Regions from separate parts of the Micromonospora sp. CNZ280 genome, predicted to be linked through region 2. Evidence: riboswitches for the same ligand, from Rfam matches in the RefSeq annotation. Region 2 holds a riboswitch; each other region holds the start of a gene.
What was found. A riboswitch is a leader RNA that binds a small molecule or an ion and turns the genes downstream of it on or off. The one in region 2 is predicted to bind S-adenosylmethionine.
Positions count from the first base shown of each region.

Region 1: another riboswitch for S-adenosylmethionine. It lies ahead of FHX32_RS07155 (aminotransferase class V-fold PLP-dependent enzyme); the one in region 2 lies ahead of FHX32_RS29195 (ABC transporter substrate-binding protein).
Region 3: another riboswitch for S-adenosylmethionine. It lies ahead of thrC (threonine synthase); the one in region 2 lies ahead of FHX32_RS29195 (ABC transporter substrate-binding protein).

Region 1 covers NZ_JAAOYP010000001.1:1,503,204-1,508,403, forward strand. The annotation lists gene FHX32_RS07135 (AI-2E family transporter) at 1-274, opposite strand, end outside; gene FHX32_RS07140 (GroES family chaperonin) at 368-706, shown strand; gene FHX32_RS07145 (hypothetical protein) at 854-1,021, shown strand; gene FHX32_RS07150 (PrsW family intramembrane metalloprotease) at 1,071-2,555, opposite strand; SAM riboswitch class IV at 2,579-2,700, shown strand; gene FHX32_RS07155 (aminotransferase class V-fold PLP-dependent enzyme) at 2,746-4,005, shown strand; gene FHX32_RS07160 (FUSC family protein) at 4,037-5,200, opposite strand, start outside.
Region 2 covers NZ_JAAOYP010000004.1:440,207-445,406, reverse strand. The annotation lists gene FHX32_RS29205 (amino acid ABC transporter ATP-binding protein) at 1-392, opposite strand, end outside; gene FHX32_RS29200 (amino acid ABC transporter permease) at 389-1,159, opposite strand; gene FHX32_RS29195 (ABC transporter substrate-binding protein) at 1,251-2,087, opposite strand; SAM riboswitch class IV at 2,318-2,430, opposite strand; gene FHX32_RS29190 (prenyltransferase/squalene oxidase repeat-containing protein) at 2,509-3,270, opposite strand; gene FHX32_RS29185 (transposase) at 3,280-3,588, opposite strand; gene FHX32_RS29180 (hypothetical protein) at 3,682-4,089, opposite strand; one part of gene FHX32_RS29175 (IS3 family transposase) at 4,067-4,298, shown strand; one part of gene FHX32_RS29175 (IS3 family transposase) at 4,298-5,200, shown strand, end outside.
Region 3 covers NZ_JAAOYP010000001.1:1,523,164-1,528,363, forward strand. The annotation lists gene paaN (phenylacetic acid degradation protein PaaN) at 1-134, opposite strand, end outside; gene FHX32_RS07230 (hypothetical protein) at 274-564, shown strand; partial or broken gene FHX32_RS07235 (GNAT family N-acetyltransferase) at 593-1,612, opposite strand; gene thrC (threonine synthase) at 1,999-3,285, opposite strand; SAM riboswitch class I at 3,297-3,432, opposite strand; gene FHX32_RS07245 (DMT family transporter) at 3,507-4,487, opposite strand; gene FHX32_RS07250 (metalloregulator ArsR/SmtB family transcription factor) at 4,579-4,902, shown strand; gene FHX32_RS07255 (DUF4232 domain-containing protein) at 5,136-5,200, shown strand, end outside.

The DNA of each region.
Region 1 (5,200 bases), on a different contig from region 2:
GGCTGGAGGTCGAGTTGTGCATGGCGGCCGGCGGCTCCGCCCCGACCACCGTCGCCGTCACCGGGGCCGCCGGCCCGGGAGCGGCCGGGGTGGCCACCTCGGCCGGCTCGGGAACCGCCGCGGACCTGGTCCGGCTGGAGCGCACCGATTCGCGTCCCGACTCGTACGCGCGACGCAGCCGTCCGCGTACCCGCTCGAAGCGGCTCAAGCGCACCTCCTGGCATGAGAACCGGCCCGTCCACGGTGTCAGGTCGCACAGGATACGCCTGACCATGTCACCGTAGGGCAGTTCCGCCACCCGGTGCCCCGGCGCCGGGCGGCGTAACCACCGGCCGCCGGTCAACCCGGACACGGTACCGTCTGCGGCGTGACCGCCGACAAGAATCTCGACTCCGGCCTGCCGATCCGGCTGCTGCACGACCGGGTGCTGGTGCGGATGGAGGGGAGCGAGGGCGAGCGCCGCTCCACCGCCGGCATCGTGATCCCGGCGACGGCCGCCGTGGGCAAGCGCCTGGCCTGGGCGACCGCGGTCGGGGTGGGGCCGAACGTCCGCTCCATCGTCTCCGGCGACCGGGTGCTCTTCGACCCCGACGACCGCTCGGAGGTCGAACTGCACGGCCGCGGGTACGTGCTGCTGCGCGAGCGCGACGTGCACGCCGTCGCCGCCGAGCGGGTGGAGAACGACTCCACCGGTCTCTACCTCTGATCCGGCCCGCGTCCGCCCGCCGCCACCCGGTCCGGCCGGCACGCCGCCGCCCTCGCTGACACGCCGTCCCGTCGCCGACGCGGCCGGCCTCGTTTGCACCGCTCCCCGCCGGGAAGCCAGCCGCACCACCGGCCCTGGGGAGGGACGATGCCGGTACTCGTGAAGAAGGTGTTGCTCTGGGGCTTCGTCGCGTTCCTGATCTACTTCATGGCGTTCCGGCCGGAGGGCGCGGCGGAGATGTTCAAGTCGATCGGGGCGGGGCTGATGGCGATGTTCCAGGGCTTCGGTGACTTCCTCACCAGCCTGATGAGCTGACCGGCGCGGCGCCGGCCCGGGGTGCGGGCACCGCGCGGGGCATCCGGCGTCAGGGGTGCCCGGGTGGCCAGGGCGCGGCCGGGCGCGGGCCGGGCCAGCCGTAGCCGGCCGGGAAGACCGGCGGCGGTGGCGGGGCCAGCACCACCGGGATCGGCACCACCGGCTCGTCGGGCGCCTCCACCGGCCGCTGCGAGCCGTCCGGGAAGCGCAGGTGGTAGCGCTGCCCGTCCCAGATCCCGGCCGGCGCCTGCGGATCCCTCCCCACGAAGAACGAGCGGTACGCGGTGATCGCGTCCAGCAGCTCCCGTTCCTCCCGTGCCGTCCGTTCCCTGTCCACCGGCCGGCGGTCCAGCCCACGCAGCGCCCCGTCGCGCAGCAGCGCCAACCGGGTCGCCGCGAACTGGTAGCCGCGCATCGCCTTCACCCCGGCGTCGCCGCCCACCCGGCGGGCCCACACCCGGGCCGCGTGCCGGCGCCCGAGACTGCTCAGCGCGGCCACCTCGGGCGGGGTGAGCCAGCCGGCCCGGACGTAGTCGGGCAGGGTGCGCTCGGTGAGCCGCCCCTCCCAGGCACGCAGCCACACCGCCAGCCCGACCATGCCGAAGAAGATCGGCACCATCACGCCGATGAAGCCGTACAGCATGATCAGTGCCTGGCCGGTGGCCTGGGTGAGGGTCGGCAGCAGGTTCCAGGTGCCGTGCAGCATCATCGCCAGCAGCAGGCCGGCAACCGGGGCGAGGAACCGGACCCGCCGGTCCGCCGTCCGGGCGGCGATGCCCAGGCCGACCCCGGTCATCGAGGTGAACAGCGGGTGGGCGAAGCCGAAGAGCAGGATCCGGACGATGAAGATCGCGATCACCTGCTGCGCGCCGGTCGCCGGGCCGTACCGGTCCACGCCCGACGCGTAGCCGTAGCCGCCCAGGTAGAGGATGTTCTCCACCATGGCGAAGCCGACCGCGGAGAGCCCGCAGTAGACCAGGCCGTCGGTGATGCCGGACCACTCCCGGCGCCGGAACACCAGCAGCAGGATCGGCCCGAGCGCCTTGGTCAACTCCTCGATGAACGGCGCCACCAGCACCGCGGTGAGCGCGGTCGGCAGGCCCATCTCGGCGAACACGCCGGCCGCGAACCCGTTGACCTCCAGTGAGGCGGCGGTGGAGACGAACGCACCCCAGGCGAAGCAGAAGACCAGGTACTTGAGCGGTTCCGGTTCGTACCGGTCGAGCCAGAGGAAGCAGGCCACCAGCACCGGGACCGGCAGGATCGCCGCGGCCACGCCGATCAGCAACGCCTCGATGCCGAGTTCGTCGTTCAGCACCGACACCATGTAGATCGCGCAGGCGGTGATCAGCAGGAACACCCCGACCAGCACGAGGATCCGCCGCCAGCCCAGCCGGCGGCCCGGCATCGCGGGAGCGCCGGCGGGCACGACGGCGACGGCGGGCGCGGTGGGCGACGGCGGTCGGGGACCGCCGGGCGGGGTGTCGGCCATGCGGTCAGCGTAGTCACCCCCGGCCCGCTGTTCCGGTCGCATCGGCGGCCGCTATGCTGCGGTCAGGTCACGAGTGCCAGCGTCAAGCCCCGGCTTGCTGGCCGGCAACCCTCGTCGAGGTTCGCGGTGGGGTGCCCCGGGTGATGACCGGGCCCGGCCCGATCCGCGCGCCGGGCAAGCGCGGACCCCGCCCTGCGCCCGCCCCGGGGTCCCTGGACCCGGAGGTCGTGCCATGACCATCACCCTCGTACCCCCGTCGCACCGCGCCCGCACCGCGCCCCCGGCCGGGCTCGACGTGCTCGGCGTGCCCGGCGAGATCAACCTGGACTACGCGGCCACCGCGCCGTGCGCGCGGGCCGCGGCCGACGCGGTGGCCGAGCTGCTGCCCTGGTACGCCAGCGTGCACCGCGGCGCCGGGGCGCTGTCGCGGCGCTGCACGCTCGCCTACGAGCGGGCCCGGCAGACCGTCGGCGACTTCTTCGGCGCCCGCGCCGACGACCACGTGGTCTTCACCCGCAACACCACCGACGCGCTGAACCTGCTGGCCCGGGCGCTGCCGGCCGGCACCACGGTGGTCTCCTTCGCCGCCGAGCACCACGCCAACCTGCTGCCCTGGCCGCGCGGCTCGGTCCGGCTGCCGGTGCCCGGCTCTCCGGGCGAGGCGGTACGCGCGCTGGACGCCGCCCTCGGCGAGCTGCGCCGCGACGCCAGTCCCGGCGTACCGGTGCTGGTCGCGGTGACCGGGGCGAGCAACGTGACCGGGGAACGCTGGCCGGTGGCCGAACTGGCCCGGGTGGCCCGGCGGCACCACGCCCGGATCGCGGTGGACGCCGCGCAGCTCGCCCCGCACACCCCGGTCGACCTGCTCGCCCTCGACGTGGACTACCTGGCCGTCTCCGGGCACAAGCTGTACGCGCCGTTCGGCGCCGGGGTGCTGATCGGCCGGGCCGACTGGCTGGACGCCGCATCGCCGTACCTGGCGGGCGGGGGCGCGACCAGCCACGTCGGGGCGGCCACCCACGACGTACGGTGGGCGACCGGCCCGGCGCGGCACGAGGCGGGCACCCCGAACCTGCTCGGCGCGGTGGCGCTGGCGGCGGTCTGCGCGGCGCTCGACGGCGCCGACCGGGCCGCGCTGCACGACCGCGAGCAGGAGCTGCTGGCCCGGCTCCGGGACGGGATCGCCGCCCTGCCGCACGTGGTGGAGCTGCGCACCTTCGGCCCGGACGCGCCCCGGGTGGGCATCGTGTCGTTCGTGGTGGCCGGCCGGGACTCGTCGGCGGTGGCGGCGGAACTGGCCCGCGAGCACGCCATCGGCGTCCGGGACGGCCTGTTCTGCGCCCACCCGCTGGCCCGCCGGCTGCTCACCGAGGCGGCGAACCGCAGCGGCCGGCGCGACCTTCCGCCGACCGCGCTGCGCGCCAGCATCGGCCTGGGCAGCACCGCCGAGCACGTGGACACGCTGCTCGCCGCGCTGGCCGCCCTCGACTGACCGGCCGCGCCGGGATCGGCACCCGGCGGGTTCAGCCCACCGGCGGGGCGGTCGGCGGCTTCGGGGCGGTCTCCGGCGCGCTCTCGCCGGTGGGCCGCTCCAGGTCGCCGAAGGACTGCCGGATCAACCGGTTCGCGTCCTCCTGGCCGATCCCGGAGGCCACCATCAGATCACTGGCGGTGGTGCGCACCTGGGCGATCACCACGCTGCCGGAGAAACCGACCCCCTGGGCGTACGCCCGGCCGGCCTCGCTGACCGCGCGCAGCGCGCATTCCCGGGCCTTCTCCGGCTCCTCGTTGTTGGCGAACTCGTGCTTGAGCAGGCGGACCGACTCGGCGAGGTGCTTGACCGCGTCCGGCATCGGCTCGGGCACCGACTCCTCGTCCTCGATCAGGGTGACCGCGCGGCGGATCAGCGTGCCGCTGTTACGCATCGCCCGGTCGATCGGGTCGGCCGCCTCGGCGTAGTGGGTGAGTTCGTCGCGCCGGTGCCAGCGGGCCGGCGAGAGGGTCACGGTCTCCTTGGCCCCCTCGATCGCTTCGCTGAAGGTGGCCAGCTCCTCCTTGTTGTCGCGGAGCCGTTCCAACGCCCGCTGGACCGCGTCCCGGTCCCGGCTGCGCAGCCCCTCGGCCGCGGCGTCCAACTGGGCGGCGAGCAGGTCCAGCGCGGGCCGGGCGGCCCGGTTGATCACCCGTAGCGGGTTGAGCGGGAGCAGGATCGCGGTCACCAGCAGCGCGATCCCGCCGCCGACGAACGCGTCGACGAACCGCGGGATCTCCAGGTTCTCGGTGGACGGGGTCAGCGTGACGATCAGCACGGCGGTGGCGGCGGCCTGGATGACGATCCCCACGCTGGCCCCGGCGAAGACGGTCAGGATGACAGCCAGCGTGACCACCAGTCCGAGCTGCCACGGTCCGGTGCCGACGAAGTAGATCAGGAGGTCGCCGAGGGCGACGCCGATCGCCACCCCGATGATCAGCTCCAGGGTCCGGCGGAACCGCTGCCCCACCGAGACCGCGAGGGTGCCCACCGCGGAGATCGGCGCGAAGACCGGCTGCGGGTTGCCGAGCAGCTCGTGCGCCGCCAGCCAGGACAACCCGGCGGCCACCCCGGCCTGCAGCGCCAGCCCCATCGCCAGCCGAACCCGCTGCAACCGGTCGTGCAGGGTGGCCTTGCCACGCTGCCGCAGCTCCCG
Region 2 (5,200 bases):
GCGGCGAGCCCCACCCGGTCCAGCTGGTGCCGGGCCACCGCCACGGCCTCCTCCTCGGAGAGCTTGCGGAGCCGCCGCAGCGCGAGGGTGACGTTGCGCAGGACGCTCATGTGCGGGAAGAGGTTGAACTGCTGGAACACCATGCCGATCCGTTGCCGGAGCTGGTCCGGGTCGTCCCGGAGGACGCTGCGGCCGTCGAGCAGCACGTCGCCGCGGTCCGGCTCGATCAGGCGGTTGATCGTCCGCAGCAGGGTGGACTTGCCGGAGCCGGACGGGCCAATCACACATGCGGTCCCGCCGCGGGCCACATCCAGGTCCGCGCCACGGAGCACCCGGTTGGGTCCGAAGGCGAGGTGCACGTCGCGGACGCTCACGCTGACCGAGGTGTTCATCGCGGCCCCCCTTCCCCCGCGCTCTGTAGCGCAAGGTCATCGTCTTCACCGGCCGGGACGGCCGGGCGCCCGTGCCGAAGGCGGCGGTCGATCCAGTTGACCGCGTGGGTCAGCGGCACCGTCAGCACCAGGTAGAAGAGTCCGGCCAGCAGCAGCGCCGACTGGTTACCGGTGTTCGCCGCGTAGTCCTGCCCGATCCGGAACAGCTCCCGCTGGCTGGCCAGCAGGCCCAGGAAGTACACCAGGCTGGAGTCCTTGATCAGCGCGATCAGCTGGTTCACCCACGCTGGCAGCACGCGACGCACGCCCTGCGGGATGATGACGACCCGCATCGCCTCACCCCAGGAGAAGCCGAGGGCGCGGGCACCCTCCAGTTGCGCGGCCTCCACGGACTGGATGCCAGAGCGGAAGATCTCCCCGATGTACGCCGCCGCGATCAGCGACAGCGCGAGGATCCCGAGCGGGTAGGGGTTCGGGCCCCAGATCTCCATGCCGAGCGGCGCGAGGCCGACGCCGATCAGCAGGATCGTCGCCGCCGCCGGCAGGCCGCGGAACACGTCGGTGTAGACGCGGGCCGGCCAGCGCAACCAGCGGGTACGCGAGATGCCGGCGACCGCCAGCAGCATGCCCAGCACCGAGCCGAGCAGGGCGGCGGAGACCGCCAGGATCAGCGTGTTGGGCAGCCCGACGGTCAGCATCTCGGGCAGCGCCTCGCGCATGGAGTCCCAGTCGAAGAAGGTCTCCCACAACGTGCTCAACGGATCCATCGTTCGCTTCTCCTACCGCCCCGCTCGCTCGTTCGTCCTGTTAAGAGGGGCCCTTCCAGCTCGCCAGGCATTGCGAAGGGGCCCGTACTTGTCAGCCGACCGCGACCGTGCCGCTACCCGGCTTGAATTCGACGGGGATCGGCCGACCCGGGTAGTACTGCTCCTGCAGCCGCGCCCAGGTGCCGTCGGCGATCACCTGGTCGAGCGCCTTGTCCAGGGCCTCGCGCAGCGCGTCGTTCTCCTTGGCGAAGGCGTACGCGGTCGGGGCCGGGCTGAGCTCCTTGGCCGCCACGCTGATCTTGCCGCCGCTCTCGGCCGCCGACTTCTCGCCGATCTCGGCGGGGGCGATCCAGGCGTCCGCGGTGCCGGCCTTGAGCTGGTTGATCGCGCCGTTGTAGTCCGGCACGCGGACCGGGTTGAGGCCCTCGCGGGTGGCGTAGTCGTCTTGGACGGTGCCCTGCACGACGACCACGCGCTTGCCCTTGAGCTGGTCGAAGCTGGTGATGGTGGAGCCGGTCGGGACGTCGAGTCCGAAGTAGCCGAAGTCGTAGCCGTTGCCGAAGTCGACGGTCTTCTTCCGTGCCTCGGTGATGGTGATCGAGGAACTGCCAACGTCGAACTTGCGGTTGGCGACCTGCGACAGCAGCGCGGAGAAGTCGGTGCCGACGAACTCCACCTTCAGGCCGACCTTGGCCGCGGCCGCGACCAGCAGGTCGTTGTCGAAGCCGGTGAACGTCCCGTCCTTCAGGTAGACGTTCGGCGGTGCGTCGGTGAGCGTGCCGGCGCGCAGCACGCCGGGCTGAAGCAGGTTGTAGGGGTTGTCGGCCGCGCCGGCGGCGTCGTCACCGCAGGCGGTGAGCGCGGTGGTGCCGAGGACGGCGGCGACGGTGAGGGCAGCGGCCCGGGTCAAGGCAGACGTGAATCGCACAGGAGTCTCCGAGGTGGTGCGGGCGACGCGCACGGGCGTGCAACGCCGACGGTGCGCCCGGTGGGCGTACCGCTGGGGTAAATCCGAGGGAAGGGAAGCGGCGCGGTCAGCTACACGCGGCGCTGCAGATCCGCATCATGTCGACGTGGCGGCGCCGGGTCAGGGCCGGCAGTGGGGCGTCGATGCGAACGGACACAGCTCTCCTCCAGGCCGGTGCTTGACCTGGGTCCAGGCCACGCTTGCACCGGAGCCTGCTCCGGTGCCTGGTCCTCACCCGGGGCACCCCTACGTGGACGAGGGTTGCCGGCCAGCAAGCCGGGGCTTGACGCTGGCGCTCATGACCTGACGCCGAGGCTAGCAGGGCGTGACGGTGCGCCGTCCAGCCGTTATGACCACCCTCACGTGCCGCCGTACCGCGGGTTCACACCAGGCCGGCGACGGCGGCTATCGCGGTGATGGCGACCGCCACCTGCTCGGCGCGTGGACCGTCGACCGGCCACGAGCCGTCCGGACGCTGCGTGGCGGTGAGCCGCCGGACCACAGCGGGAAACACCGGATGGTCCGGGGGCAGCAACGCCGTCCGCAGTGCCCATCCGGCGCGGGCGACGTCGGCCGGCGGCGCGTCGAGCAGCCGCCGCGCCAGGATGTCCAGCCCTTGGTCCGCGTCCGCACGCAGCCCCACCGCCCACAGCAGGGCGGCGGCGAGCCAGGTGGTGGTGAGGCACGATGGCCAGGCACCTGAGGCCTCGACGCCCTCGCGCACCGCCCGGGCGGCCCGGCCGGCCGCCTCGGGTCGGTCCAGGACCGCCAGGCACCAGCCGACGTTGGCAGGTAGGTGGAGTGGGTCCGGCGACGGTAGGCGTCCAGCATCCACCGCCGAGCGCACCGTGCCGTCTGGCGCGACCAGCGCGGCGAGCCCATCGACGCACCGGTCAACCCGTGAGCTGTACTGCAGGTCCAACTCGATGATCTGGGCGAGCCGTTCGCACGTTGCCGCCACGGAGGGGGCACCGGTCGACCAGGGTGCGGGGAAACCACCCTCGGGCGACTGGTCGGCGAACAACGCGTCCGCCACGTCCAGCGGCGTTGGCCACACCCCGGTCAGCACCGTCGCCAGTCGGTGCCCGTCTGGCTCGTCACCGTGCGCGATCACCCACTCGACTGCTGCACCAGTGTCGATCACGAGCCAAACCTAACAAGATCCGGAGCCGAGCTGAGGCACAGCCTTCTTCCATGCCTGGCGGCGGACCCGGTCGGCGGCGTCGGTGGCCCAGGCGACCACGTGGAGCGCATCAGCGCAGCCGACGGCGTTCGGGCAGCATCGAGCTGCCCGACTTCCCGTGGGAGGAGGTGCGGACGCTGCTGTGGCGGCCCGGTGACCCGGACATCCGGATCTTGCGACACCGGCTACGACGCCGCCCGGCTGGTCTGGCTGCTGTCCGACTTGCCCATGCGCTCCTGGTCGGCCGATCCGCTCGGACCGGGTCCTACGATTTCCCATGCCGCATCCGGCGGCGCGACTGATCCGAGCCGCCCGGGCGGGAGCTGGTCAGGATCAGGGGAGCCGTCGCGACCGCGACCGGTTGGGTCAGCGTCACTGAACGAGCCGATCCTCAATAAAATACATGCGCTTCAGGATCTTCCCTTCCTTGCTTTTGTTGTAACTGTGGTATTTCTTCTCCGGGTCGGCGTCCGACCAGGTTATTGATGCGATGAGATCGTTTTTGTGGTGCTCTAGTCGATCCGTATTCAGGTAACTTTCATCAGGCTGCCAGTCTCGTGGCAGGTCGTCGCTCTCCCTGTAGAAGTACATGTAGAAAACCCTGCTCTTGGTTCCCGTTCCTTGGACTTCTCCCTCAATCCGGTGATTCTTACCGTATTTTTCAACCAGTTCTTTCAGTTCTACCAGATCCTTGGGCTTCCCCCTGAGATGTGGACACCCTGAGACTGGATGTTGGTCCAGAGGAAGGGGTGTCCCGTTGGGGCGTCCATCGAAGTACACGGAAGAGTTCCGGCGTGACGCGGTTGACCTGGTCCGTTCGTCGCAGCGGCCTATCAACCAGGTGGCGCGTGAGCTCGGGATGAGTCACGAGACGCTGCGCAACTGGGTCCGCGCCGCCGAACGCCAGACCAAGGCCGCCGAGCCCGTCTCGGGTGGGGACGGGCTGTCGGTGGCCGACAAGGACGCCGAGATCGCCCGCCTGCGGCGTGAGAACGCGGAGTTGCGGCAGGAGAAGGAGATCCTGCGCAAGGCAGCCGCCTATTTCGCGAAGGAGATGGATCGGTGACCAGCCGCTTCCGGTTCATCTCCGCCCACCGTGCCACGTTCGGCGTCAAGCGGCTGTGCCGGATCCTGGCGGTGTCCCGCTCCGGGTTCTACCGCTGGACGGCAAGCGAGCCGGCCCGGCAGGCTCGCGCCGCCGACGAGGATGCCCTCGCCGAGCAAATCACCAGGATTCACGCCGACTCCGGTGGCACCTACGGATCCCCTCGGGTGACCGTCGAGCTGCACGAGCGGGGTGTGCGGGTCAACCGCAAACGGGTCGAGCGGATCATGCGGCAACGGGATGTCGTGGGTCGGCACCTGCGCCGCCGCAAACGGACCACGATCCCGGATCCTGCCGTCCCGCCGGCGCCGGACCTGATCGGCCGGGACTTCACCGCCACCGCACCGGACCAGCGGTGGTGCGGCGACATCACCTACCTGCGCGTCGGTGCCGGCTGGTTGTATCTGGCCACGGTCATCGACATCGCCACCCGACGGCTGATCGGCTGGTCGATCAACATCCACATGCGCACCGGCCTGGTCATCGACGCCCTGGACGCCGCGGTCGCCGCCCGCGGCGGCCGGGTCGACGGCGTGATCTTCCACTCGGACAGGGGCGCCCAATACGGCAGCGGCGACTTCGCCGACGCCTGCCGCCGCCACGGTGTCCGCCGCTCGATGGGGCGCACCGGCTCGTCGTATGACAACGCCCTGGCCGAGGCGTTCTTCGCCACCCTCAAGCGGGAACTCGACGTCGACCGCCGCACCTGGACCAGCGAAGCCGACGCCCGCCGCGACGTCTTCCGCTGGATCGCCTTCTACAACCACCGACGCCGCCACTCCGCAC
Region 3 (5,200 bases), on a different contig from region 2:
GCGGTCTCGCCGTAAACCCGGGGGCTGGGTGACTCGGGATAGGCGGACCAGTACCCGCGCTCCATGATCGCGGTCAGCGCCCGGTTGAGGGTGTCGGCGTGCCTGTCGTACAGGGGGTGCGGGGTCTCCGTCATGCCCGCCATCATGCAACAGGTGGCACCAAAATCAGTAGGGCGGTGTCACAACCTCGATCGTCCGCCCGCCACGCATGCTCGCCCGGTCGCCGGGAATGCGCGCTCCCGGTGGAGGATTCCGTTGCGGGAGGTGGACCAGATGCCGTTCGTCCAGGTCATCGAGTACGAGACGGACCAGCGCGACACGGTGCGGAAACTCAGCGAACAGTGGAACCGGGAGCACCCGGCCGACGGCCCGAGCCGGGTGATCGTCGCCGAGGACCGGGACCGGCCGGGACATTTCGTGATGGTCGTCGAGTTCGACAGCTACGAGCAGGCGATGGCGCACAGCGACCGGCCGGAGACGAGCGAGTACGCCGAGCGGATGCGGCAGCTGGCGAAGCGGGATCTCCGCTTCGTCAACCTGGAGGTCGCCCACCAACAGCCCTGAGCCTCCGCCCGCCGCCGCCGGCGATGGATCAGAGGGCGAGCTGCCAGTCGGTCCAGCCGTCGACCGGGCGGAAGCCGAGCTGTTCGTTGATCCGCACCATGTGCGCGTTCTCAGCCGCGTTGAAGGTGTCGATGGCGCGCACCGCCGGCTCGTGGGCCAGCAGGTGGCGCAGGTTCTCGATCTTGGTGAGCAGGCCGAGCCGGTGACCGCGGTGCTCCGGGTCGACGATGGTGATCTGCTGGAACGCGTGCCAGTCGGCGGACGCGCCGACGTCGAGCAGCGTCCAGGCGACCAGCCGTCCGGACTCCTCGTGGCGTACCGCCGTGTGTTAGCGCCGCCGGCCGCGGGCGTCCAGTGCCCGCTCGGTGCCCCGGACCCGTTCGGCGTCCACCCGCTCCGCCTCCCAGTGCAGGTCGCCGATGGGTGAGTCGGTCATCAGCCGGCCGTCCAGGTAGGCGATGTCGGCGAGATGCTCCGCCGGCGTCCCGCCGCGCCACTGGACCGTCCGGTAGCCCGTGGCGCCGCCCCTGGCCTCGGCGAGCAGCGCGTCCAGCCCGGCCCGGTCGAGCCGGGTGGTGTCGAGCCGGCGCCGGACCTCGAGGAGCGCCGGCTGCGCGCCCAGTGCGGCGGCGAACGCCGCCCCGGCCCCCGGGCGGGACGGACCGCCGGGCAGGGCGGCGACCGCCATCCCGACCACCCGCTTGCGGCCCCGCTCGCGCAGCAGGCGTACGCCGTGCTCGTGCAACGCCCGGCCGACGCCGCGCCGCCGGTACGCCGGGTGCACGATCAGGTCGGCGGTGGCGTTGTCGGTGTTGTCCAGTTGGGGCAGGTCGAGGGCGAGGTAGCCGGCCGGTTCGCCGTCCAGTCGGGCCAGCGCCCAGAGGGCGGCGGTGCCCGGCATCGGGTGCCGGACGGCGGCCTCGAACCGCCGCCGGCAGAACGGCGGAAAGTCGGGCAGGTCGGCGTCGTTGGCCGCGGCTCCGACCCGGTACGCCGCGTCGATCGCGGCCTGGTCGGTGGCCGCGATCGGCGCGATCGTGATGCTCATGCAGCGAGGGTGCGCCCCGCAACGACGATCGGGCCAGCGAATTTCGCCGGCCCGATCGGGAGGTTGGTCGGGAGGGACGCTCGCACAACGCCGCCGGCGTTGGGTCGTAAGGACTCGCAAGTCTTTCGGCGATACGCCCTCCCGCACGGAGCATCTTGCGCCGTCCGGTTCCTACCGTCAAGTCCCCGACGGCAGGTTTTCCGCACCCAGAGCGAAAAGCCCGTTACCCGGCGGATCGGCCGCATCCCCCGTCCGGGTGATCCCGCCTCGCGTGAGCGGCCGAGTCGGGGCTCCGCGCGCCGGGTCGACCCACTCCGTTCTCCGGAAACGGCGGTGTCCGACCGGGCCGGAGACCGCTGTTTCCGGGATGTCGTGTGGATCTCGGATCAGCCGAGCAGGCCGGCGTCGCGGGCGGCGCGCAGCGACGGCTTGATCCGGTGGGTCGGGCCGACCTGGCCGGCCACCGCGTCCAGCGTCTTCAGCCCCTCGCCGGTGTTGAAGACCACGGTCTCCGCGGCCGGGTCGAGCCGCCCCGACTCGACCAGCTTGCGCAGCACCGCCACGGTCACCCCGCCGGCGGTCTCGGCGAACACCCCGGTGGTCCGGGCGAGCAGCCGGATGCCGGCGCGGATCTCGTCGTCGGCGGCGTACTCCATCCAGCCGCCGGTGCGCCGCACCGCCTCCAGCGCGTAGAGGCCGGCCGCCGGGTCGCCGATGTTCAGCGACTTGGCGATGCCGGTCGGCTTGACCGGGGTGATGGTGTCGGTGCCGGCGTGCAGCGCGGTGGCGATCGGGTTGCAGCCGGCCGACTGGGCGCCGAACACCTTCCAGCCGCCGGCCGGCGCCTCGACCAGGCCGATCTCGACCAGTTCGGCGAACGCCTTGTCGATCTTGGTGAGCAGCTCGCCGCTGGCCATCGGGATCACCACCTGGGCGGGGATCCGCCAGCCGAGCTGCTCGGCCACCTCGTAGCCGAGCGTCTTGGAACCCTCGGCGTAGTAGGGGCGCACGTTCACGTTGACGAACGCGGTGTCCTCGAACTCGTCGGTCTCCACCAGCTCGCCGCAGAGCCGGTTCACGTCGTCGTACGAGCCGTCGATGGCGACCAGGTCGCCGCCGTAGACGGCGGTGGTGACCACCTTGCCCTGCTCCAGGTCGCTGGGGATGAAGACCACCGACGGCGCGCCGACCCGGGCCGCGTGCGCGGCGACCGAGTTGGCCAGGTTGCCGGTCGAGGCGCAGGCGAACCGGGCGAAGCCGAGCGCCCGGGCGGCGGTCAGCGCCACCGACACCACCCGGTCCTTGAACGAGTGGGTCGGGTTGGCGCTGTCGTCCTTGACCCAGAGCGGCGCGGTGATGCCCAGCTCGGCGGCGAGCTGCGGGGCAGCGACCAGCGGGGTGAGCCCCGGGTCGAGGGTCACCCGGGCCGCCGGGTCCTGGCCGGCCGGCAATAGCGCCGCGTACCGCCAGAGGTTGGCCGGGCCGGCCTCGATCTGCTCACGGGTGACCTTGGCCAGCTCGGCGATGTCGTAGTCGACCTCCAGCGGGCCGAAGCACTCGTAACAGGCGTGCTGGGCGGCGAGCGGATAGCGGGCCGAGCAGGCGCGGCAGACCAGGGCGCGGGCGGGGCTGGCGGCGGTGTCGATGCCGGAGGCGGCGAGCGTCGACGTCATGTCGAGGAGTCCTCTCATCTTTCCCCGCATCGCACTCTGCGGCGGGGACGGAATTGGCACCTGCCCCGCCGGTCGCTCAGCGGTGAGCGCGCGGGGTGGTTGCCGGGGCGTCGTCGGGCCGTATCCCTCAGCCCCTCTGGATGAGGTATGCAGTTGTGCCGCCGAGTCTATGCACTCCCCCCGGCGTACCTCTGCCGGGTTCCCACGGTGTGAGCGGGCCCCTACCGGCCGACCACGGCGACCGGGTCGACCACCGCCACCGGGTCGGCGACGGCCACCGCCTCGGCGTGGTTGGCCGGGCGCGGCCGGGTGGCGCGGCGCGGCCGGGTGGCCAGGTTGGCGGCGACCAGGGCGGCGATGGTGAGCGCCACGCCGACCAGTTCCACCGCGCCGGGCCGGTAGCCGCGGGCGATCTGCACCGCGAACGTGGTCACCGGAACCAGGTTCATGAACAGCGCCGCGTTGGCCGCACCGAGCCGCTGCACGCCGGTGTTCCAGGCCAGCACCGCGACCACCGCGGCCACGATGACGGCGTACGCCAGCTGCGGGGCGACCGCGACGAGGTCGGCGACGGCCGGCGCGTGCTGCCAGCCGGCCAGGTCGGCCAGCACGCTCGCGGCCAGCATGGCGGCCGTGCCGGCGAGCGAGGTCAGCGTGGTGTACCGCAGCGGCGACCACTCGCCGAACCGGCTCCCGCCGTGCGTGTAGACCGCCCAGCCGAGCACCGCGCCGGTCGTCAGCAGCGCGCCCACGCCGAACTCACCGAGGCCGTCCAGCCGGCCCCGGGTGAGCACCAGACCGATGCCGACCAGCGCCACCAGGGAGAGCGCGAAGAGCGCCGGGCGCGGGCGTACGCCGTCGCGCGCCCAGCGGACCAGCTGGGTGACCAGCGGGATGGTGGCGGCGAAGAGCGCGATCTGCTGCGGGGCGGCCTGCCCGAGCGCCAGGTTGATCAGCAGGTTGAAGCCGGCGAACCCGAGGACGCCGAGCGCCACGACCTCGGTGGCCCGGCCAGCGGGCCGCAGCGCGCCGGCGCCCTCGCGGAACAGCAGCAGAGCGACCAGGATCGCGGTGGCCAGGACGTACCGGGCGGTGGTCAGGTTGAGCGCGTCGACCCGGACCAGTGCGCTGGCCAGGACGGGGAACATCACGCCCCAGCTCAGCACGGCGAGCAGGGGGAAGGCGGCGGCCCGAGAGCGCATCCACAACTCCTATGTTCGAGTATCTTCGAACCAACGCCACCGACCCTAGGGCGATGTTCGACGAAAGTCGAACAACGGTTACACTGGTCACATGGAGCTGCACGAACCCGAGTTGCGCGACGTTCCGGTCACCGCCGTACTGGCCGCGTTGGCCGACGATGTCCGGCTCCAGATCGTCCGCGCGCTCGCCGAGGGCGGCGGCGAGTACGCCTGCGGCACCTTCGAGTTCGGCGTCTCCAAGGCCACCCGCAGCCACCACCTCAAGGTGCTGCGCGAGGCCGGGCTGACCCGCACCCGGGTCGCCGGCACCAGCCGCTTCGTCCGGCTGCGCCGCGAGGAGCTGGACCGCCTCTACCCCGGCCTGCTCGACGCGGTCCTGACCGCCCCGCCCTCCACCCCGCCAGCCGCCGACTGACCTCCCCCGCCTCGGGCCGGCCCGGCCAGGCGGCAACCCATGACGTGCCGGCAGAACAGCAACCCAGGAGGCCCAGGCCGGGCGGCAACCCGAAACGAGCGCCGGCAACGCGGGACGCGCGAGCAGAACAGCAACCCAGGATGCGGGCAGGGTGGCCGCCCGGGACGCGCGAGCCGGATGGCAACGCGGGACGGGCATGCGGGGCGGGAGTGGGTGGGTGCGAGGATCGGCGGATGGCATTCCGACCGGTGGCGCGCCGCCGCCACGCGCTTCTCGGCCCGCCGATCGCCGCCGCGCT